DNA from 3 places in the Alkalihalobacillus sp. R86527 genome. Region 2 is predicted to be linked to each of the others. Evidence: riboswitches for the same ligand, from Rfam matches in the RefSeq annotation. Region 2 holds a riboswitch; each other region holds the start of a gene.
What was found. A riboswitch is a leader RNA that binds a small molecule or an ion and turns the genes downstream of it on or off. The one in region 2 is predicted to bind lysine.

Region 1 (4,666 bases), 360 kb from region 2:
ATACCACGACATACGCCACTATCATCAATAATAGCAGATAAGAATTCCCAGCCTTCATATTTGTTTACAAGACCAGCTACCTCGTGGCGACGCACTTGCTCGTCAAGTGCATAAAGTAATTGCTGACCCGTTGTTGCACCCGCAAAAGCAGTACGGTGATGCTGTGTACCACCAAAGCGACGAAAGTCAAGAAGGCCTTCAGGTGTTCTGTTGAACATTACACCCATACGGTCCATCAAGTGGATAATTCCTGGCGCTGCATCACACATCGCCTTAACTGGTGGTTGGTTTGCAAGGAAGTCTCCTCCATAAACCGTATCATCAAAATGTTCCCAAGGAGAGTCTCCCTCTCCTTTTGTATTAACAGCTCCGTTAATACCACCCTGTGCACAAACAGAGTGAGATCGTTTAACCGGAACGATAGAAATTAGATCGACACTAACTCCGGCTTCGGCGGCTTTAATAGTCGCCATTAAACCGGCTAGTCCGCCTCCAACTACAATAATTTTACCTTTACTCATAAGAACGGTTCCCCCTTAATTGCTAGCTCTGTCTGAAGGATATGTACCCTTTCAGAATTCGTGGTGAAGACAGTTCGTTTGTTACTTAAACAAATGCGAAAAGCGCGCGTATACCAACGACTGAAAGAGCAAGGAAAATAGCCATGGTTACGTATGTCATTGCACGCTGAGATTTCGGTGTTACTGTAAAGCCCCAGCTTACGAAGAAGGACCAGAGACCATTAGCAAAGTGGAATACTGTACCAATTACACCAACGATATAGAAGATCATCATCCCTGGATTGGACAGAATATCGACCATCATCTGATAGTTAACTTCTGCTCCCATCGCAGCCTGTATCCTGGTTTGCCATACATGCCAGGTTACGAAAATTAAGACAATTACACCTGAGATCCGCTGCATATAAAACATCCAATTTCGTAGATACCCGTATCTACTTACGTTATTCTTGGATTGAAATGCGATATATACTCCATAAATCGCATGAAATAATAGCGGTAAAAAAATAATAAAGATTTCAAGGATATACCTGTAAGGTAAAGATTCCATGAAATGTGCAGCATCATTAAATGCCTCGGGCCCTCTTGTTGCAAAGTGGTTTACTGTTAGATGTTGCGTAACATAGAGTCCCAGTGGAATTACTCCTAGAAGCGAATGCAATTTTCGGCTGACAAAGTCTCGACTTGCGGCCATGTTTTGTGTGTCCCCCTTTTAAGTTGTTAAGCTACCATCTGCCACTGCATATTCTACTATAAAAGCCTTTGCATGCACAGAAATCATCGCTTTCTGTCGATTTTATTGTGACATAACCATTGTACTCCCCTCATTTAGGAGCGTCAAGAAAACGCGTACATTTTGAGTTTTCTAAATTCATTTGCGTCGATGTGTATATTAAATATGCTAGGATATTATTCCCCACTTTTCATGTATGTATGGAGGAATTCCTTCCAAACCGTTATAATAATATGAGACGAATTGGAGGAGTTTATGTTTAAAAAGCGTACGAATACCATCGATTATAGTCATGAAGTAACCACAACAGCTTTTGGATATGAGCTTTTTAGAGAAGTTCTTCTTCCTGAGCTATTAGGTAATGAGCAAGGTAATATTCTTTACTGGACCGGTAAAGAAATCGCAAGGAAGTTCCCGCTTTCGACAAAAGAGGAAATCGAGCAATTCTTCAAGGAGGCTGGATGGGGTGCTTTAACCATCGCACAAGAGAAAAAGAACGAAATATCCTACTTGCTTCAATCACCTTTAATAGAAGAAAGAAAAAAAACTAGTCGTGATGATTGTTATCAGCTAGAAGCTGGTTTTCTTGCTGAACAATTTCAATACATGCTCCAATGCATAACTGAAGCCTATGAAACGAGCAAGAAGAATGAAGTCCAAATCACAATCAAGTGGGATCCAAAAGATAGCATTGATGTAGGTTAGATAAAGGGAGGCCGTCTTGGCCTCCTATTTTTTTATACCTGCTTAACCGGCGTTCTTTCATCTAACTGGAATTGATCGTGAAGCGTTTCAATCGCATAGATCATTTTATTCTCTGGGACAATCGTAGACACTTTAATTTCAGAGGTACTTACCATCTTAATTTCCACATCGTGATCAGCTAGCACTTCAAACATTTGTGCAGCAACACCAGGATTTGAAATCATACCTGAGCCAACGATCGAAACTTTTGCAAGTTCTGATTCATAGAAAATATTTTCATATGGCAGTTTCACCTCTAGACGACGAAGGACATCTAGAGTTAAATCAAGCGAAGCAGTTTCGATAGAGAACGAAATGCTCGTGGTATTCTTCTCGCTAGTACTTTGTATGATGATATCAACATTTATTCCATTAGATGCTAGTGAAGAAAATAATGAAGGAAGTGTTGTAATCTCATTTGGAAGACCTGATATCGTTATTTTCGTGACATTGCTTTCAAATGCAAGTCCTCTCACTACCAAATTCTGTTCCATTGATGCGACCTCCTCAATAATGGTTCCTGTGTCATTTGTAAAACTCGAACGTACTTCAAGTGGTATATTGAAATTCTTCGCGAATTCCACCGCTCTCGGATGAAGGACTCCCGCACCGAGGTTAGCTAATTCAAGCATTTCATCATATGATATCGTAGCCAATTTACGGGCACCTTTTACGTATCTTGGGTCCGTCGTATAGACTCCATCTACATCAGTATAGATCTCACATTTGTCTGCTTTAAGTGCAGCTCCAATCGCAACAGCAGTCGTATCAGATCCTCCCCTACCCAATGTTGCGATGTCATCTGTTTCAGATAGCCCCTGGAATCCAGCAACGATAACGATTTTTCCTTCTGCAAGATGTTGATTCATTCTTTTCGCATCAATGTCCAAAATTCTAGCGTTTCCATGTACGGATTCTGTCTTTAATCCTGCTTGCCAGCCCGTAAGTGAGATTGCGTCGTACCCATTCTCTTGAAGCGCCATAGCAAGAAGAGCAGTTGTTACTTGTTCCCCTGTTGTTAGCAACATATCTAGTTCTCTTGGGGAAGGCTTTGTTGTGATACTTTTCGATAACCCCACTAGTTCGTCGGTGGTTTTCCCCATAGCGGATACGACTGCTACAACTTCATCTCCTGCATCCACTGCTTCTGCAAGCCTAGATGCTACGTTTTTCACTTTTTCTACATCTCCGACAGATGTTCCGCCAAATTTCATTACTCGAAGTCCCACTCTCTCCATCCTTTCCACTCTATAACTGTATTTCTCATTCACAAATAGCTTCTTGAATAGGTTACGAAAGGTCCTAAATATACAAAAAAACAACAATGAGAAAAACCTCACTGTTGTTTTCATAAAGCATTCAAGAAAACGTCCCTGTGTGAGATAGTCCTCCATTCAATCCCCGGGAAGGCATTGAATGACAGCTCTGCATTTCTTCAATACAGATCCAGCTTAAGGTGAATAAGCACCTTATCGCTTCGGCAAATTCCCCTTTCAACTCACGTCTACGAGTCTTATCACTCTCGCTTGAGTTTACTGATGGTTTTTGCGCCTCTACCATCACTTCAATTTATCGAAGTGTGGAACTATTAAATTTTCACTATTATAACGAACTATATGATATGCCGCAATACAATTTGTGAATTAATTTTCTTTTTGTTTAAATCGCGCCATTAATTCTTCAGCAACATTCTTCGGTAATCCTGCTTCTAGTAAACCCTCCACATCTGCTTCTTTCATTTTTTTTATAGAACCAAAGTGATTTAAAAGCTTCTTCTTACGCTTTTGGCCGATGCCAGGAACCTCGTCTAGGCTTGATTTCAACATCGATTTACCTCGAAGCTGACGATGAAATGAAATCGCAAAACGATGGACTTCATCTTGTATGCGCTGTAGTAGATAAAACTCCTGGCTGTTTCTAGGAAGGTACACGTCCTCAGGAGGATCTCCTATCAAAAGATGCGAAGTACGGTGCTTTTCGTCTTTCGTTAAAGAACAAACAGGGATATCCAGTCCAAGTTCATTTTCTAATACATCTTTTGAAGCTTGGATTTGGGCTATACCACCATCAATAATAATTAAATCCGGTAAAGGGCCATCCTCCTTAAGCAACCTCGTATATCTTCTTCTTACGACTTCTTTCATCGAACCAACATCGTTTGGTCCTTCTACCGTTTTGATCTTGTACTTTCGGTATTCATTCTTCTTAGGTTTACCGTCTAGAAACACTACCATTGCTGAAACTGGATTCGTTCCTTGGATATTCGAGTTATCGAATGCTTCTATGCGAAGAGGGGCGTGAATACCTAACTGCTCTCCAAGGTTTTCAACCGCATCGATCGTCCTCTTCTCATCTCGCTCTATAAGGGAAAACTTCTCATTGAGAGCGATGGTCGCATTTTTGATCGTTAACTCGACTAGCTCTTTTTTCTTTCCTCTTTTTGGTTGATGTACTGAAACGTGAAGAAGTTCTTCAGCTATTTCAGCGTTTATATTATTCGGTAATAGGATTTCTTTTGGCTTTGGATGGTTCTTTTGCAGATAGAACTGACCTAAGTATGTTAAGAAATCTTCCTCCGGTTCATTGTAAAATGGAAATAAGGATACATCCCGTTCGATTAGTTTCCCCTGCCGCACGAAAAAGACCTGCACACACATCCAGCCTTTAT
Region 2 (4,666 bases):
CTGCGAACACAACTGCTGTGGCAAGTAACCCAATGACTGAGCTGCCTGTAAACCCTAGAACAAGATAACCGACGAGCGCTATTCCAGCTACAATCATTGCGTAAGGTAGCTGCGTTAACACGTGGTCAATATGATGGCTTCCTGCCCCTGTAGACGATAGGATCGTAGTATCGGAAATCGGTGAACAATGATCCCCAAAAACCGCTCCTGCAAGTACAGCTGCAAGTACAGGAAGCATATATGTCGGATCTGTTGCTGCAGCAATTTCCCCTGCGATAGGAAGCATGATTCCGAATGTTCCCCACGATGTACCGGTCGCAAATGCCATTACCCCTGCTAATAAGAATAAAATTGCTGGAAGAAAACCAATCGCAATATGCTGATCAACTAGGCCAGCTAAATACTTACCTGTACCAAGCGTTCCAATGATTTCGATCAAGGTCCAAGCAAAGAAAAGGATATAAACTGCAGGAAGCATCGATTTGATACCTTCTACAATCCCTTTGCCAAAAACAGAACCTCCCATATTCTTTAAGAAGAAGAAAATGAGAGAAGTGCCTAAACCAATTAGGCCACCGTATAATAGTGAAGCTGCTACATCAGTATTTTCGAAGATCGTCAGTGGCGTTACTCCAGCATCTGTTCCACTCACCGCTTGAATACCTGTAACGACCATAAAGATAACCGTTCCTGCGATTAGCATGATAATCGGCCAAGCGAGATCTGCTACTTTTCCTTTTTCACTTTCTGGTAATCCTGTTGTTTCTCCTGGAACAGCACCTTTTGAAGGATCGAGTACTTCACCAGTTTTTTGAGCACGGTCCTCGTGAACCTTCATAGACTTCAAGTTAATATCAAAATAACTAACGAAGAATACCATCCCAAGTGCAAAGATTGCGTATAAGTTCATAGGAATCATTTTGATAAATGCTTCTAAAGCTCCAACACCAGCGATGCTGTGTGTAGTAAGAATGCCACCTATAATTGCAATAATATAAGCTCCCCAGCTTGAGATCGGAGAGATAATACACATTGGTGCAGCAGTTGAATCGATGATATAAGAAAGTTTTGCTCGTGATACTTGGTGCCTGTCCGTAATTGGACGACTCACATTCCCAACTGCTAGTGAATTAAAGTAGTCATCGATAAAGATAATAACTCCAAAGACTGCTGTTACTATTTGAGCGCCAGTACGTGTTTTCACTCGTTTCATCGCCCATTCACCAAACGCACGACTTCCGCCCGATATGGAAATGAATGCAGTCATCATTCCTAATAGTAATAAGAAGAAAATAATATACATATTCCACTTATTCAGTCCACCGCTTTCAGAATCAATAAAGATTCCCTTAACGATTGCATAAATCTCTTTCAATGAAGCCATGATACTCCAGTCATTAATCATTAACGCACCAAGGATGATCCCCACCCCTAGTGAAGGTAATACCTTCCTGGTTGCCACTACCATCAATAACGCGACGAGCGGCGGAATAATTGAATAAATCGTATTTTCCATATTCACCATCCTCTGTAAGTTATGGTTTACTACTTTTTTGGATAAACAAAAAACGGGCTATGACAGGATATGGTCCTATCATTGCCCGTTTCACCGATACAATGTCAAGTGTCCATCCCGATCAGTAGTTCTCCATTATAAGTGGGCCTCATAATGACAGTTCGACATTTATTCAATGTCGCCCCAACAAAAATAATGTGACGATTATTTTTGCTTCGGCAGACCTCCCTTTCGATGCTGATCATGGATGTCATTCTCCCAACATGTACTAATGAGTATCTGCTCCTCTACCTCATCGTATAAGATAAGGAACATTATTTAGTTCAATACAATTTGTTATTATATCTTAATTCAATGGGCTCTGCAATCGCAAATTATTCCATTCCTCCTATATCGATTGCAGGATCCGGTAAACCTGTTCCTGACCCATTGTTATAGAAATTCGGAACGTCTCCTTTTATGAAGGTTGCGATAACAGGGATATCCGTTGTAACAACATCTGAATCCGTTGCAAATGGAATAACGATTTTCACATGTACTTCGATATGAACGCGAATATCAACCCATGTGTTATTGATCCCTACCTGTCTGATATTGTGTTTAATATCAGACTTCACTTCTCCAATCGCAGTAAATCGAACTGGAACTTTGGGACCGAAGTTCGCAAGTAGCGTATTATTAAACGCTTGCCCGATTGGGATATTATGAATAATACCTTTATTTAATGGAACATCTTCATCTACTTGAAGTTCGACTCCATTTTCTTCTGCCCAGTAATCAATCGAGTTATCTTCGACGCTCTTTAAGAACTTTTGAACTTTATCTGTAGATTGAGCAAGCACTTTATTAACTGCACTTTGGTTAATCTGTACAATATCTACCTGGTTCACCGTTTCTTTTTTGATAAGTTCTTCTGTACTATCAGCTTCTTCAACGATCTTCTTGTTAATCGCCTGGTTGATCGCAAGTGTTGCAATTCGGTTCGTTTCCGTTCTAGCGATTTCAATCAGGGTAGGCTTAATACCTTTTTCAACAATCCATAGCCCCTGAACAGTCATAAATATAAAAAGAATGAACGAGATAACAAATACATATCGAAAAGGAAGTGGACCTTTTCGAATAAACCTTCTTCGAGTTCGGAACAAGCCAAGTCCTCCCTTCTCCTCAACATGTATATGCGAAGAAGGATAGAAGTATGGACATATTTTCCCGAAAGAAAACCACAGCTTATTCGCTGTGGTTTATCTTATAGCATTTTCAGCATCGCATCTCTGCCAATTGTTCCTACTTTGATACCTCTAGCCTCTGCTTCTAGGGTTACTGATTCTAGTGGCGCATCCAGCAACTGCTCAATGGACCTTACACCAACTGCTCTACCAGCAATGATTTTGCGATCACTTAACTTTTCATTAAGCAACGCAATATCCAGTGCTCCACACATGATGTAGCCATTCTCATTTGAAACAGCAAGGAAGTTGGTTTTAGGTAGCTTCATACTGATAGCTGTAAATGGATGACCGTCGATCATAATGGGTGTCATAGTAATCATGAATTCACCACCTCCTGACTCACAAATTGTCCTTATATTTATATGAGCGCGGAGGCATGTTTGACAATCAAAGATTAATATCTATTCTCTAGTCTCCATGCGAGGAGATCCCTTAACATTTCAGGTAAATAGTACTTTTTCCTAGCGTGCTTCATTTGCGGATAAAATTTCCCAAAGGTGAACATATCCGCAGTTGCCACTGAATACTCTTGTTCTGGAGATAGCTGATGGCCATTGTGGAGAATTTCCGTGACATGATGGAGCCCATCTTCCATTACGACGGTTTTCACTTCGAGTCCATCGAATGCCATGATGCCCATCACCTCTCCTCGGAATCCTAGCCCTTTAAAACTTAAATTCACGAGTTCGTCCGACATGGCATACGCAATGATTTCACGCAGCTCACTTCCTTTTAGGATAACTTTACAAGGATTTACGGGATGTGGACAAATTCGATGAAGGTCTTCTCTCGAAACTTTTCCTTCTCTTAATCCTTCAAGGAGCATACCAGAATTAATCATCCCAATATCAGCGTTACACCATTCTCTAAGAGCTGCTGAAAGTTCGTCCGGAAGAACAGATCGTTTGAACCAATCTGCTTCTAGGGGTTGTTCAAGGCGACAAACCACTTCATCCAACAAATTCTGTGCATTCTTTCCTAATCGATCTAATAGCTCTTTAGTAGCCTGATCTTCTTTATGATCACGAACAGAAATAGCGTATGCTTCTTTTTCTAACAGCTTGCCACGTTCAGAATCGTACTTCAATACGACTTCTCCTACATAGTTTCCGTTTTTCCCTGCTTGTGTGATCAACGTTCCGTTCACATTCATACCATGCTTAAGAACGTGATGGGTATGAGAACCAATAATCACATCGATTCCTTCTATATCCTTCGCAATCCGCTCGTCATTACCGAGCCCCATGTGAGACATCAATACAACCACATCAGCTTTCTCACGAACCTCATCCACAACCTCTTGAAGCATTTCCCAAGGTGATTGAATTGACCAGCCAAGAAGGCTATAGAATTGCTCATAGGGGATCGTTATACCGATTAGTCCGATCTTGAATCCGTCCCGCTCATCGATCACATACGGAGTTGCCCATGTCGGTCTAGAGCCATCTGGATGAAACAAGTTTGAAACGATTACTTGAAATTCAGCATCCGTGTATAACTCATCTAATTCTTCCTTTGAAAATGTAATTCCCTCGTTATTTCCAATCGTTGCATAATCGTAATTTAATTTATTTAAAAGATGTACATTCCCTTTTCCTGACGTCCCTTCAGTAATTGGGTGAACTTTATCCGCGTGATCCCCAAGATCGACTAATAAGTAGCGATCTTCATGGTAATCATGAATTCTTTTTCTATCCTTTATATAGCCAGCCACCTTAGACCAATTCTCAAAGTGACTGTGCAGATCGTTCGTATAATATAAATGTACCTTTTTTGAAGTCAAGACACTCTTCCTTTCTTAACCCGTCATTCCCTGCCAGACCAATCGTATCCCGACGAGAATTAGCATCCACCTTAATATAACAACAATCGTATTATCTGACAGTTTCTGATTAATGAAAGAGCCACATTTCGCCCCAAT
Region 3 (4,666 bases), 760 kb from region 2:
TGTAGGAAAAGTAGTCGATTGGGGAGTGAAAGATCCTTTTGATATGGGATCTGCGATGGCTCCCGCTGCGGCGGATACAATCGCCAGGCATTTTAAGGATTTAAATGTAACGCCTGATGAATACGATTTGATTGTTACTGGTGATTTATCTGCAGTGGGAGCCCCGATTGTTCGAGACTTGTTGTCAGAAGAGGGGTTTGACATAACAAATAACCACAACGATTGCGGATTGATGGTCTATCGTCCTGATCAAGAGGAAGTATTTGCAGGTGGCAGTGGGTGCGCATGTTCAGCGGTGGTCACATACGGCCATCTAGTCAATTTATTAGAAAAAGGACGATATAACAAAATTCTTGTTGTAGCAACTGGATGTCTTCACAGTCCGGTAATGGTGCAACAGAAGGAAAGTATGCCGGCCATTGCGCATGCTGTAGTGTTTGAAAGAACAGGAAGTGATCGATAATGGAGTATTTCATTGCATTTGCGGTAGGTGGCGCAATTTGTGTAGTAGGTCAGTTGTTGTTAGACATATTTAAGTTAACACCTGCTCATGTCATGTCCTCCTTCGTTGTTACTGGGGCAATATTAGATGGATTCGGAATTTATGACAAGCTAATCGAATTTGCTGGCGCAGGTGCTACTGTTCCAATCACAAGTTTTGGACATTCCTTACTTCATGGAGCGATGCAAAAAGGTGAAGAACACGGATTGATCGGTATAGGAATGGGGATTTTCCAACTAACATCAGCTGGTATTTCTTCTGCGATTGTATTCGGTTTTATTATTGCGATAATTTTCAAACCAAAGGGGTGAAATGATGAATAGAAAGCGGCGGGTTATATTTGTAACAGATGGCGATCTATATGCAAAACAGGCTATTGAAGCAGTAGCTTCAGAATTAGGCGGAAGGTGTATCAGTCAATCAGCTGGTAACCCTACCCCGCTTGCTGGATATGAAATTGTTTCACTTATATCAAAAACACCCCATGATCCTGTGTTTGTTATGTTTGATGACAGTGGATATCAAGGTGAGGGTTATGGGGAGCTCGCGATGCAATATGTAGCAGCTGATAAGAATATTGATGTGCTTGGAGCCATCGCAGTGGCTTCTAGAACACACTTTTCTGAATGGACGAAAGTAGATGTTTCGATTGATCGTTTTGGAGAGCTTACCCATTATGGTGTAGACAAAAATGGCCTCCCTGATATGGAAGTTGGAAGAATAGATGGTGATACGGTTTCCATTCTTGATCAATTGAACCTCCCGATCGTGGTAGGGGTTGGTGATATTGGTAAAATGTCTGGATATGATGATCCAACAAAAGGATCACCTATAACAAGAAAAGCGGTTCAAATTCTTCTAGAAAGGAGTGGAGCAGATGCCATCAAAGACGAAAGATAAACAAAAAATCTTCAAAAAGTTAAAAGAAAACGAGAAATTTATGGAGAAGTCAATCGGTATTGGTGAAAGTTTTGACGTCGGTGTTCGCAAAATTAAGATCCTAAATAAAGACGTTAACTTTTACTACTGTACAGGACTTTGTGATACGTCCATCATTGTAGAAATTATGCGTGAGTTGATGTATACCGATGAACATCATAGGCTAACTGCTCAGTTTGAGAAAGTCATCCATAATCACTTGCCACATCAACAAGTTACAACAGTAGAGAACTTTGACGAAGTTGTAGATCAAGTGCTGTCAGGGTTAATAGCTGTGTTTATGGAAGGTGAAGAACAAGCCTATATTATCGATGTTCGAAAATATCCGGGTAGAACGCCACAAGAGCCAGATACTGAGAAGGTAATACGAGGCTCGAGAGATGGGTATACCGAAAACATTATTGAAAATACAGCGCTAACCCGTAGAAGAATTCGAGATGGTAAGCTACGTAATGTGATTTTACAAGTTGGCGAGCGATCAAAAACGGATATTTGCCTTACATATATAGAAGATGTAGCAAATCCTAATCTAGTTGAAATCGTAATGAAGAAGTTGAAGGAAATAAATATAGATGGATTACCGATGGCTGATAAAGCAGTAGAGGAATTCTTAGTACACCAAGCTGGTAATCCATTCCCATTGGTGAGGTATACAGAAAGGCCAGACGTAGCAGCTGCACATTTGTTAGAAGGACACGTGTTAATTATTGTTGATACTTCTCCAAGTGTTATCATTACACCTACTACATTTTTTCACCATGTACAGCATGCGGAGGAATATAGGGAGGCTCCAATAGCAGGCGCTTTTCTACGGTGGATACGGTTTGGTGGAATGCTTGCTGCATTATTACTATTGCCTCTATGGCTTCTGTTTGTTTACGAACCACAGCTTCTACCGAAAACAATTGATTTCATAGGACCAACTGATAAAACCAATGTGCCAATCTTTGTGCAAATTATACTAGCTGAGCTGGGTATCGAAACCTTAAGGATGGCCGCAATCCATACGCCTACTCCACTATCTACGGCTATGGGACTAATAGCTGCTGTCTTGATTGGACAAATTGCGATCGATGTAGGTCTATTTGTGCCAGAAGTGATCCTCTATGTTTCGATAGCGGCGATTGGGTCATATGCTACTCCAAGTTATGAACTTGCTATAGCGAATAAATTGATCCGGCTACTTTTACTATTCCTGGTTTTCTTCTTCCGAGTCCCTGGCTATATGATGGGCGTAACGTTAACGATATTATTTTTAATTAGCTTACGACCATTGAATACTCCATATTTGTGGCCGTTTGTTCCATTTAATGCGAAAGCGTTCGTGCAGATCTTAATAAGGGTTTCTGTGCCGTTAACGAAACTTAGACCAAGCATTACTCAGCCTCAAAATAAGAAAAAGCAAGAGGACGGACCACTTGCCGAATCTTAAAAAGTGTGATAATTTATTTTTTAATAGAATAGACCTCATTGAACGTAATGGGGATAGAGGCGCAATGCGAATGAGTACGATATCTGAGCATATAATGGATTTGCGAAGACGGTATCTGAAAGGTCAAATTGCCGAAGTGGGGGAAGGACCATCCTTTTACTGCTGGGCTGTAGTTGAATAAGCTGCAGACTGTCACTGTTAACGATACTGCAGTGGTGAGCTAATCCAACTCGTGGGGATACGGAGCAAAACAGCCAATGTATCTATAAGTTGGCTGTTTGTTTTTTTTATGTAGTGGGAGCTCGCTTACTGAATAAAGCGAGAGGGGAGAATTACGTGCACTTATTCGGCACAGCAGCAATTTCAGAGAATGGACATTATACAATCGGAGGAGTCGACACGTTTCAACTAGCGAAAACATACGGAACAGCGTTATACGTGTACGATGTGGCGCTGATTCGGGAGAAAGCGAGAGCATTTAAAGAGGCTTTTGAGAAAAAACAATTAAAGTATCAGGTTGCATACGCGAGTAAAGCATTTTCATGTATTGCCATCATCCAGCTTGCTGAAGAAGAAGGGTTAAGTCTCGATGTAGTCTCAGGAGGCGAACTCTATACTGCACTACAAGCAGGATTTCCGGTAGAGCGCATCCATTTTCACGGTAACAACAAAAGTGAATCAGAAATAAGAATGGCTCTAAAAGCGGGAATTGGATGTTTTGTAGTTGATAACTTTTACGAACTCTCTTTACTCGAGCAGTTGGCGTTTGAAGAGGGTGTTTCAACAAATGTATTGCTTCGAATCACTCCAGGTATCGAGGCTCACACGCATGACTATATATTAACTGGTCAGGAAGATTCAAAGTTCGGCTTCGACTTACAAAGTGGTCAGGTAGAACAGGCGATCGAGACCACTTTGAAAATGGGAAATATTCATCTTCTAGGCCTTCATTGTCATATAGGTTCACAAATTTTTGAAACCACTGGGTTTGTAATGGCGATCGAAAAAATTTATAGTTATCTTCATAAATGGTATGAAGATTTTGGATATGAGCCACAGGTACTTAATTTAGGTGGTGGATTTGGAATTCGCTATAATAGTTCGGATCAACCTATCCCTCCTTCTGAATATATCGATGCTATGACGAGTGCCGTTAGTAAGCAGCTTGAACATAGTACAATGGCGATGCCGGAAATTTGGATCGAACCAGGCCGATCTCTAGTAGGTGAAGCTGGGTCGACGTTATATACCGTAGGTTCTCATAAAAATGTTCCTGAATTACGAAATTACCTTGCTGTAGATGGAGGGATGAATGATAACCTTCGCCCAGCACTTTATAAAGCGAAATATGAAGCGTCTATTGTCAATCGGATGAATGAACCTAAAGATACTCTTTACTCAATTGCAGGGAAATGCTGTGAATCAGGAGATATGTTGATTTGGGATTGTGAGCTTCAACGTGCAATCGCAGGTGATGTAATGGTTGTTTTTTCTACAGGGGCATACGGGTATTCTATGTCTAATAATTATAATCGCCTTCCAAAACCAGCAGTTGTATTTGTTGAAGACGGTGAAGCAAGTCTTGTTGTTCAAAGGGAATCATATGAAGATTTAATCCAACATGATCGCCCCTTAAACAAAATGGTTATTTCGAAATAGTTTCTATGTGGTAAATAATACGGTAAATACGTTACTGTATGCTATAATGAAAGAGCTTTTAAGCAAATTGTTTACGCAGGAGGATATTTTTTATGAAAAAAGGTTCAATCGCATTTGAAAATGGCGAAGTAATT

Region 1: another riboswitch for lysine. It lies ahead of SJY16_RS06310 (aspartate kinase); the one in region 2 lies ahead of SJY16_RS04515 (Na+/H+ antiporter NhaC family protein).
Region 3: another riboswitch for lysine. It lies ahead of lysA (diaminopimelate decarboxylase); the one in region 2 lies ahead of SJY16_RS04515 (Na+/H+ antiporter NhaC family protein).

The regions. Positions count from the first base shown of each region.
Region 1 covers NZ_JAXHBW010000001.1:1,252,009-1,256,674, reverse strand. Annotated here, with positions in the region: gene sdhA (succinate dehydrogenase flavoprotein subunit) at 1-521, opposite strand, end outside; gene SJY16_RS06320 (succinate dehydrogenase cytochrome b558 subunit) at 607-1,215, opposite strand; gene SJY16_RS06315 (YslB family protein) at 1,510-1,959, shown strand; gene SJY16_RS06310 (aspartate kinase) at 1,992-3,227, opposite strand; lysine riboswitch at 3,374-3,562, opposite strand; gene uvrC (excinuclease ABC subunit UvrC) at 3,642-4,666, opposite strand, start outside.
Region 2 covers NZ_JAXHBW010000001.1:888,140-892,805, reverse strand. Annotated here, with positions in the region: gene SJY16_RS04515 (Na+/H+ antiporter NhaC family protein) at 1-1,516, opposite strand, end outside; lysine riboswitch at 1,634-1,814, opposite strand; gene yunB (sporulation protein YunB) at 1,891-2,661, opposite strand; gene SJY16_RS04505 (YunC family protein) at 2,763-3,065, opposite strand; gene SJY16_RS04500 (bifunctional metallophosphatase/5'-nucleotidase) at 3,140-4,528, opposite strand; gene SJY16_RS04495 (sulfite exporter TauE/SafE family protein) at 4,544-4,666, opposite strand, start outside.
Region 3 covers NZ_JAXHBW010000001.1:1,650,320-1,654,985, forward strand. Annotated here, with positions in the region: gene spoVAD (stage V sporulation protein AD) at 1-463, shown strand, start outside; gene spoVAE (stage V sporulation protein AE) at 463-813, shown strand; gene spoVAEA (stage V sporulation protein SpoVABEA) at 818-1,402, shown strand; gene SJY16_RS08445 (spore germination protein) at 1,380-2,873, shown strand; lysine riboswitch at 2,920-3,104, shown strand; gene lysA (diaminopimelate decarboxylase) at 3,210-4,532, shown strand; gene SJY16_RS08455 (peptidylprolyl isomerase) at 4,625-4,666, shown strand, end outside.